Regions from separate parts of the Paenibacillus sp. J22P169 genome, predicted to be linked through region 1. Evidence: riboswitches for the same ligand, from Rfam matches in the RefSeq annotation. Region 1 holds a riboswitch; the other holds the start of a gene.
What was found. A riboswitch is a leader RNA that binds a small molecule or an ion and turns the genes downstream of it on or off. The one in region 1 is predicted to bind S-adenosylmethionine.

Region 1 (4,196 bases):
TATCGAAATTCATCCCGAACACACCGGTAATGAAGGTCAAGGGCATGAAGATCGTCGTCAACGCGGTAAACACACGCATGATATCATTCGCGCGGTTCGCCAAGCTGGATTGATAAGCTTCTCGTAAGTTCCCCATGAGATCGCGGAGTGTATCGAACGTATCGACGATTTTGACGGCATTCTCATAGATGTCGCCGAAATACTTTTGGAGCTGATGATCGATGAGTCTTAATTCTTTTTTACCTAGTGTCCCGATGACGTCACGTTGAGGCACGAGCATCTTTTTCAGCCATAGAATCTCGGATCGAAGACCAATAATCTCATTCAAATGCGACTTCTTCGTCGCCATGAGAATGTCTTCTTCCAGCTTCTCAATCTTCGCTTCAATTCGGTCACCGACTGCCACATAGTTATCGACAACAAGATCGACCAAATGATATAAGAAACGATCAGCGCTGTTCACTTCTTCCTCCCAAAGGAAGGGCTTGAGTGCGCGCAGTTCATTAATTTTTTGTCGTGTTACGGTTATGATCACGTGCTTGCTTAGGAATAAATTAAGTGCGCGGAGGAAAATTTCTTCATCATCGAACCTAATGCTGTTAATAACAATGAAATAATGAGAATCATAAAATTCTATTTTAGGACGCTGTTCTTCCTCACTTAGACAGTCTTCTACAGCCAAATCGTGCAAATGGAACAGAGGCTGAAGTAATTCCAGATCCTCGATCCCCGCATCAATCCAATAGAAGCCTTGACTTGGAGGTGTAAGCGCAGCGGTCACATCTTCAACTAACGTAAAAATACCATTTTGAACCAACCGTGTTTTCATCTGCCCACCCCTTTGAATGGAATCAGCCGGTTAGTTCATCTAGAAGAGCAATGCTCTGGATGATGGAATAACCGACTTCATTCCTACATTTAGAAATTGTTTACTGATGACCTTGCAGGTACTACTCCTCGGTTCTCCGTCCAAGCGTATGCCCTCCTTTTCCGTCCGTGTCGAATACTTGTCTAGTATACCCGTTCATATACCGCGTTTCAAGCCAAAAAGTTACATGAAACATGGGGAATTGCCGTTTAGATAAGGTATGGTTGCAAGGCTAGGTCTGTTCCAAAAAAATAAACCGCCAAAACTTACTTGGCGGCATTTAAAATTTTATTTTTGGTGTCTGTGTACATTTGAATGATCTCGGGTCCGCCGCGCTGTAGTAGATCATCTTCGCTTTCAGCCCCGTAGACGAGGTGAAGCTGTGAGACAGCAATTTCGGCTTGCTCTAATGTAGGTTTGTCGGTTTCGATTAAGGCAAAATAGCGATGTAAGGAAGCGAATGCAGAGAAATTATCCGATGTTTGGGTTGACATAATAGCCCTCATTTCTTATAAAATCTTTTTCGTTTAGAAACATCTGCTGTGAAAAGCTAGTCCTTATTAATAACCTTAAGCAGCAAAACTTAAACAGTCTTAATTGATACAAATTGTATCATACAAAGGATTGATTGGCTACTTTTACAAAATTTCTAACTAGTCTTGGCAAACGTACTAGCCCAACCATCTTGACTTTCGTTAAATTTATAGTATGATAATGCTAATCGCATACGTTACGTTTTCTTATCAAGAGTAGGTGGAGGGACTAGCCCTATGACACCCGGCAACCGACAAACCTTTGCAAGCAAAGGGGAGCACGGTGCTAATTCTTGCGGAAACGCTGTTTACAGTGAATCTGGGAGATAAGAGAAGGACATTGACTTTGATTTTTCATGGCCTTTCTCTGATTCCAGAGAAGGTCATTTTTGCATTTTAATAGATATTTGTACCTAACCTAAATTAAAGAAGAGGAGTGAACAGGATGCCGATCAAGATTCCTGACAACCTGCCTGCCAAAGAAATTTTAAACCAAGAGAACATCTTCACCATGGACGAATCTGTCGCGTATCACCAGGATATACGTCCACTTCGCATTGCCCTGCTCAACTTAATGCCGACCAAAGAAACGACGGAGACGCAGTTGTTGCGCTTGATCGGAAACACGCCACTGCAAGTGGAGTTCGTGCTATTACATCCTAAAACTCACACTTCCAAAAATACATCTCTCGAACATTTAGATATGTTTTACAAAACCTTCGATGATATCAAAGACGATAAGCTTGATGGTATGATTATTACTGGTGCGCCCGTAGAACAAATGGACTTCGAAGATGTGAATTACTGGGAGGAGCTAACGCAGATCCTCGAATGGAGCAAGCGTAACGTCACCTCAACACTGCACATTTGTTGGGCTGCTCAAGCAGGCTTATACCATCATTTCGGTGTACGAAAATATGCGCTGGATAAGAAGACTTTCGGTGTATTCCCGCATACGGTGAGTGTTCCGAACACGAAGCTGCTGCGCGGTTTCGACGAAGTGTTCAATGTTCCACAATCACGCCATACGGACATTATCCGAGAAGATATTGAACGATGTCCGGATTTGGAAGTTTTATCTGAATCCGAAGATTCAGGGGTTTATATCGTTGCAACGCGCGACGGTAAGCATATTTTCGTAACAGGACATTCGGAATATGATGCGTGCTCCTTGAAATGGGAGTATGACCGTGATGTAGCCAAAGGGCTGCCAATCGAAATTCCGAACAATTATTACCCGAACAACGATCCAAGTAGACAGCCTTACAACACTTGGAGAGCACATGCGAATTTGCTGTTCTCGAACTGGCTGAACTATTATGTATATCAAGAAACACCTTTTGAGTTGACGGTAAACATTAATGAAAGCTTGGCAAGCTCGCAATTGTAAACTCGAACCCATACCCCTGAGGAGGAAATTCCCTTGTTGAAAATCGAAAGTCGTCTCGCTCAAATTGGCTCAATTGAAGAACCTGTTACAGGTGCTGTTAGTTTTCCAGTGTATCAAGCAACTGCGTTTCGCCATCCTAAGCTTGGACAGAGCACAGGATTTGATTATGCACGTACGAAGAGCCCGACCCGTAAAGTGTTAGAGGATGCCATTGCCGGGCTTGAATCCGGAGATGCAGGATTTGCTTGCTCTTCAGGCATGGCGGCATTGCAAACGATTTTCGCATATTTCAGCCAAGGGGATCATTTGATTGTTTCCTTGGATTTATATGGGGGTACGTATCGTTTATTAGAAAGAATCATGTCCCGTTTTGGTGTGACTGCTACCTATGTAGATACGAATGATTTGGATGCACTAGAAGGTGCGTATCAGTCTAATACGAAGGGTCTCGTTATTGAAACGCCAACGAACCCATTGATGATGATTACAGATCTTGAGCTTGTATGTACATGGGCCCGTAAAAAGGGCATCGTTTCGATCGTTGATAACACGTTGCTTACGCCGTATCTACAACGCCCAATTGAGCTAGGTGCTGATATCGTTATCCATAGTGCGACGAAATATTTGGGTGGACATAATGACGTGCTAGCGGGTCTGATTGTTACAAAAGGGAAAGAGCTTTCTGAGCAAATGGCTATTCTTCATAACTCCATTGGCGCTGTGCTTGGACCACAAGACAGCTGGCTCCTCATGAGAGGGATGAAAACCCTTGCGCTTCGCATGGAACGTCATGAGCAGAATGCAACAGCAATCGCGAACTTCTTGCTAGAGCACCGTCTGATTTCAGATGTTTACTACCCTGCGCTAGAGTCTCATCCAGGTTATGCGATTCAAAATAAGCAATCTAGTGGAAATACAGGAATTTTTTCCTTCAAGGTTAAAGATGCAAGATTGGTAGAACCGATTCTTCGTCATATCAAGCTGATTGCTTTTGCTGAAAGTTTAGGCGGAGTTGAATCCTTGATGACTTACCCAGCGGTACAAACACACGCGGATATTCCGCTTGAAATTAGACAGCAAATTGGTGTCGATGACCGTCTGCTTCGCTTCTCAGTAGGGATTGAGCATATCGATGATTTGATTGCAGATTTGTCGAATGCCCTTGAGTCCGCGCAAGCCGAACTGGAAGGAGCTTCGCAATCATGAGCCATTCATCATCAGACAAAGAAAAGCGCAAAGCACAAGGTAAATTTGCCACAAGATTGATTCATTTCGGTGCTGAAATTGATGAAGCGACAGGGGCATCGAGCGTGCCCTTGTACCAGGCGTCAACCTTTCATCAGGCTGATTTGGAAGCGAACCAAGAGTACGACTACACGCGATCTGGGAACCCGACGCGTCAGGC
Region 2 (4,196 bases), on a different contig from region 1:
TAAACTGCCCGTTAGCGGAGTGAAGGGCTGCCACGTGGCAGCCCTTCAAATGTTATTAACTATCTTTTTCTCGTTACTTTAATCTTATTTCATTTCATTGTATAAATCTGCAAGTACTTTTGCTAAAAAGTCCACAGCTCTATATTCCTCCTCAAGACTATTTTCTGGACCTCCAATCTCCATAAACACTGAGTTTGGAGATAAGTCTTGGTTATATGAAAAACTTCCATCTGGTGCTTCTTTTGTTAGAACACCTTTTGACAATCCAGGATATAAATTTTCTAGTTTATTATTAATTTTATTGGCGAATTCCAAGTTTTTATAATAATTCGGGTGAGATTTCGCAATTACAAACTGAATGCGGGCTATTTCTTTATTATTCATATTAACTGTTGTTTTTTCGCGTTTTAGTGAATCTCTATGAATGTCAAATACCATACGTATTTCATTGTTAGTTTTTAAAGTGTTAAGTAATACTTGTCTTGAATATTTGTAAGAGTCTGCATAACTGAAATTTGTTGTTGTCGTGTAGTCTGTTTGGTCCTGAAGCGTATCTATACCAAATTCATTAAGTTTGGTCGAAAGGTATTTTCCAACAAGGGTTATATTTACATCTTTGGAGTTAGCTTTTTCCAAATCCTTTTCATTGGGTATTTCTGGTAAAAAAGATTCTTGATTATGACTATGGAGGATATAGATGAGTGGCTTGTTTTTAAATGCGGTGACATCGTCTCCCTTGAAGAGAGATAGTCCACCACTCACAGTTTTACTAATTACTTGTTGACCATTATAAAAACTAACCCAAACAATAAGGAAAAGCGTTATGATAGCAGAACAAACAAAAGAAAACGTCCTTACAGTACTTCTCCTTTCGGTCATCTCTTTCGCTCTCTGAATTAATTCAATTTCAGTTTTATTTATGAAATCAGGACTAGCATTAACATTAGGAGAACTTTTAAGTGCTTCAATAATGGTTTCTTCATTTATCAAATCCGTTGCCCCCCAACACTGAAAATATTTTATTTTTAAGCGTATTCAAAGCACGATGATAATCTACTTTTACCTTAGATTCACTGCAATCTAATATTTCAGCGGTCTCCTTTATTGACATTTCATTGATGGCTCTAAGTATGATTACTGCTTTATGGTTCTGTTTCAATTTAGACAATTCGTTATGTATGATTTCCAAGGTCTCCTTTTTTTCAACTACTACATGCGGTAAATCTTCTTTTGTAATTAGTTTCTTAAAAAAATCATCTGTGAACAACACGAAGAACTTTTTTCTCCGATAGTGGTCTATTGCAACATGCTTAGCAATTGATAAAACCCAAGTTTTGAAATTAGAGCGTCGGTCGTATCGTGTAATTGATTTTAGAACCCGAATAAATACTTCTTGTGTTAAGTCTTCTGCATCGTTCTTATTTCCAGTGAAACAGGCAAGAAATTTGTATACATCTTTATGATATTGTCGATATATATGCGAGATTGTAATTTGCAAATTTTCCTGTCCAATAACATTGGGAATCGTGTATTCAAATTTTTTTTCTTCAAACAATTCATCCCCTCCTTATCCTTCTTTTGAATTTAACTTCAATTATTTAGTCGTTCGAGTGAAGCAATAGGTTACAATAAAATGTAATTTTATAATCGTTATCAATTGTAATAAATCTTATTTACAGATGAATTCCTTTTACCTGAATAATACAAATAGGAGCAGTCGCAACAGCAAATGCTCCTTTCGTTAAACTATACTTCTCCTGTGCTAATTTAACTAAAGTTATCCGTTAGTTGAATGTCTGACTCATTAAGAACTGACTTCCTCTATCAGTAATGAATAAATTTTTCTCTCCATCATACTGAATATATTCATTTCTTAATAGGAAAGTTCTTGCATTAATCATTCGATTTCTATATGCATATTGTCTTCCGCACTTAACCAATTCTTTCGTATCTTCCTCCGATAGAACAAACAAAATAACTAAATTATTTATTATTGCATCTGTAGTGTAGAGTCCTCGATCATTTAGTAATTGAAGGAACGGAATTACGAAGTCCCTATACGAGGGGATGCCAGACATTTTAGTTCCTCATTTCAATAAAATTCATACGTCAGTTTCCTGGTGTAGCTTGAATCGGAAAATATTTACTTAGCAAAACTGCCCATTAGTTTAAAGGCATCATTAATGTACTCGTCAAGAAACGCGTTATTAAAAAGAGACATATTCTTGCGCATGATTAAATAAGTATGCTCGATCCCAATCTCCTGACTCTTTGTCATTTAAGCCCAGGTTGATTTTATCGACTATATCCATTAATGCCGATTCAATTAATTCCACTCTAACAGGACCCCATGCGTCTTGTTTTAATCGAGGGTAGCTGATGCTTTCAACCAAGGTCAGACCTTTTATTCGCTGGAAAAGTGTTGCCCACTTCGTCAAATCTCCTGTTAGGCTTTTAGTTGAAATCTCAAATTTCCTGAAACCAACTAATCCAATATTTGTGGAAATCGCAATTAACCCGCAAATATCTGTCTCTTCTCGAAGCTGCAACTTTTCTCTAAACTCATGATCAAATCGAAAACATTCTATTCGGGTAATCCTGCAGTTCTGTAAATTAGCCGAACCTTTCAAATCATGCAAAGCAACATGAAGGGAATGAATATTCGGGTTATACTCAACTTTCTGTTCGATCGTATTATTGTTAAGAATCATAATCTGCATATTGTCCTGTTCCTCCTATTTCAATGTTCATTCCGTACATGAAAGCAAAAAATGACCTTCTCTATAATAAGAGAAAGGTCATTAGCATTCGAAGTCATATCCTCACTCTTATCTCCCAGATTCGCTTTGCAAAGCGTTTCCGCAAGAATTAGCACCGTGCATTCCTTTGTTTAACAAAGGTTTGTCGGTTGCCGGGTTTCATCGGGCTAGTCCCTCCACCTGCTCTTGATAAGAAAGTTCCATATATTCAATTATTTCAATAATACTATAAAGGCCTTTGATGTCAAGAAATTTAAGCATTATCATTAATTGCACTATTCTGCCCGTTAATTTAACGGACAACGGCAGCCGATCGTATACCGGCTGCCGTTGTGTTGTGCTTGAACTATAGTCCATCGTTAGTTCAGCGAAAATCCTAATCGTTTGCAAATTGTCAGAGCCCTGGTCGCTTGAATTCGATACGTGCGCGTTCAACACAGCGATCCTTCCCGTGCATTGTTGATGACAGCCTCAATTTTGCTGCGATGCCAGACGATGCCTTCATTCTTGAGTAAACGATCGACGTCCCGCTGAGAAAAATGCGCAATCCTTTCGAAATCGAAATGATGGACTGCTGCGCTCGGAAGTTCTCTACGAGGATCGTACGCCAGCTTAGTCCGGATTGAAAACCTTCAAGACTCAATTTTTCGAACAAGTGATGATCATGATTAACGGGAAAACCCCATTCCATATCATGACCAATCGATGAATCTGATTCGCGAAAAAGGATATGTTGCAATTAGGCAATTAGGTGTGACAAAAGCAAGCATTTTACGATATCCGTATTTTTTGATAAAAGACAGAACATCATATTTAAATACATTAACTAGAAGGATGGGAACAACACAATGAACACTAACTTTACAGAGCATCGCATCGATCGTGGACAAAGCAGCATCTATGCACGAGATTATGCAGGTAAAGGCGGAAAAATCTTATGAACCTAGACACCACAAAGGCGGCAGGAGCCGCAAAATTGGACCTAGCACCGTCGCCAAAGATGGAGATTGACGAGTTGCAGGTCAATTCGGATATCAAGCTTCGTCATTTTGTCTATCGTCCTGTCCATCCAAAGGCTACGGTGTTGTTCCTACACGGCTTCCCAGAGTCGATGTATTCATGGAAGCCGATTGCCGAATCTCTGTCCAGCGATTATGAGGTTCATGCGTTTGACTGGCCCGGTTACGGACAATCCTCACGTCCGAGCGCCGATCGCTTTTCCTACGCACCGAAAGACTATGCCCAGGTGCTGGAACAATATATCCGCGCTTCCGGTATCGACAGCTCGAAGCTGGTGATTTACGCGACCGATATTGGGGCTTTGCCGGTGTTGCTGGCCGCCCTGGAACAGCCACATATCGCGAGGAAGATCATCGTCGGAGATTTTGCGCCGTTCAACCGGCCGCAGTACATGTGGGAAAACCTGGCGGCCCTGAA

Region 2: it holds a riboswitch for S-adenosylmethionine, as region 1 does, so the genes downstream of both, AC58QG_RS02900 (hypothetical protein) here and metA (homoserine O-acetyltransferase MetA) in region 1, are expected to answer to the same signal.

Annotation. Positions count from the first base shown of each region.
Region 1 is NZ_JCAUAO010000007.1:103,163-107,358, forward strand. Features, by position in the region: gene corA (magnesium/cobalt transporter CorA) at 1-829, opposite strand, end outside; gene AC58QG_RS26410 (hypothetical protein) at 1,135-1,362, opposite strand; SAM riboswitch class I at 1,606-1,734, shown strand; gene metA (homoserine O-acetyltransferase MetA) at 1,847-2,791, shown strand; gene AC58QG_RS26420 (aminotransferase class I/II-fold pyridoxal phosphate-dependent enzyme) at 2,828-3,997, shown strand; gene AC58QG_RS26425 (trans-sulfuration enzyme family protein) at 3,994-4,196, shown strand, end outside.
Region 2 is NZ_JCAUAO010000001.1:577,015-581,210, forward strand. Features, by position in the region: gene spoIIP (stage II sporulation protein P) at 85-990, opposite strand; gene AC58QG_RS02890 (RNA polymerase sigma factor) at 980-1,555, opposite strand; gene AC58QG_RS02895 (winged helix-turn-helix domain-containing protein) at 1,785-2,078, opposite strand; gene AC58QG_RS02900 (hypothetical protein) at 2,208-2,720, opposite strand; SAM riboswitch class I at 2,826-2,955, opposite strand; gene AC58QG_RS02905 (hypothetical protein) at 3,154-3,414, opposite strand; gene AC58QG_RS02910 (alpha/beta fold hydrolase) at 3,697-4,196, shown strand, end outside.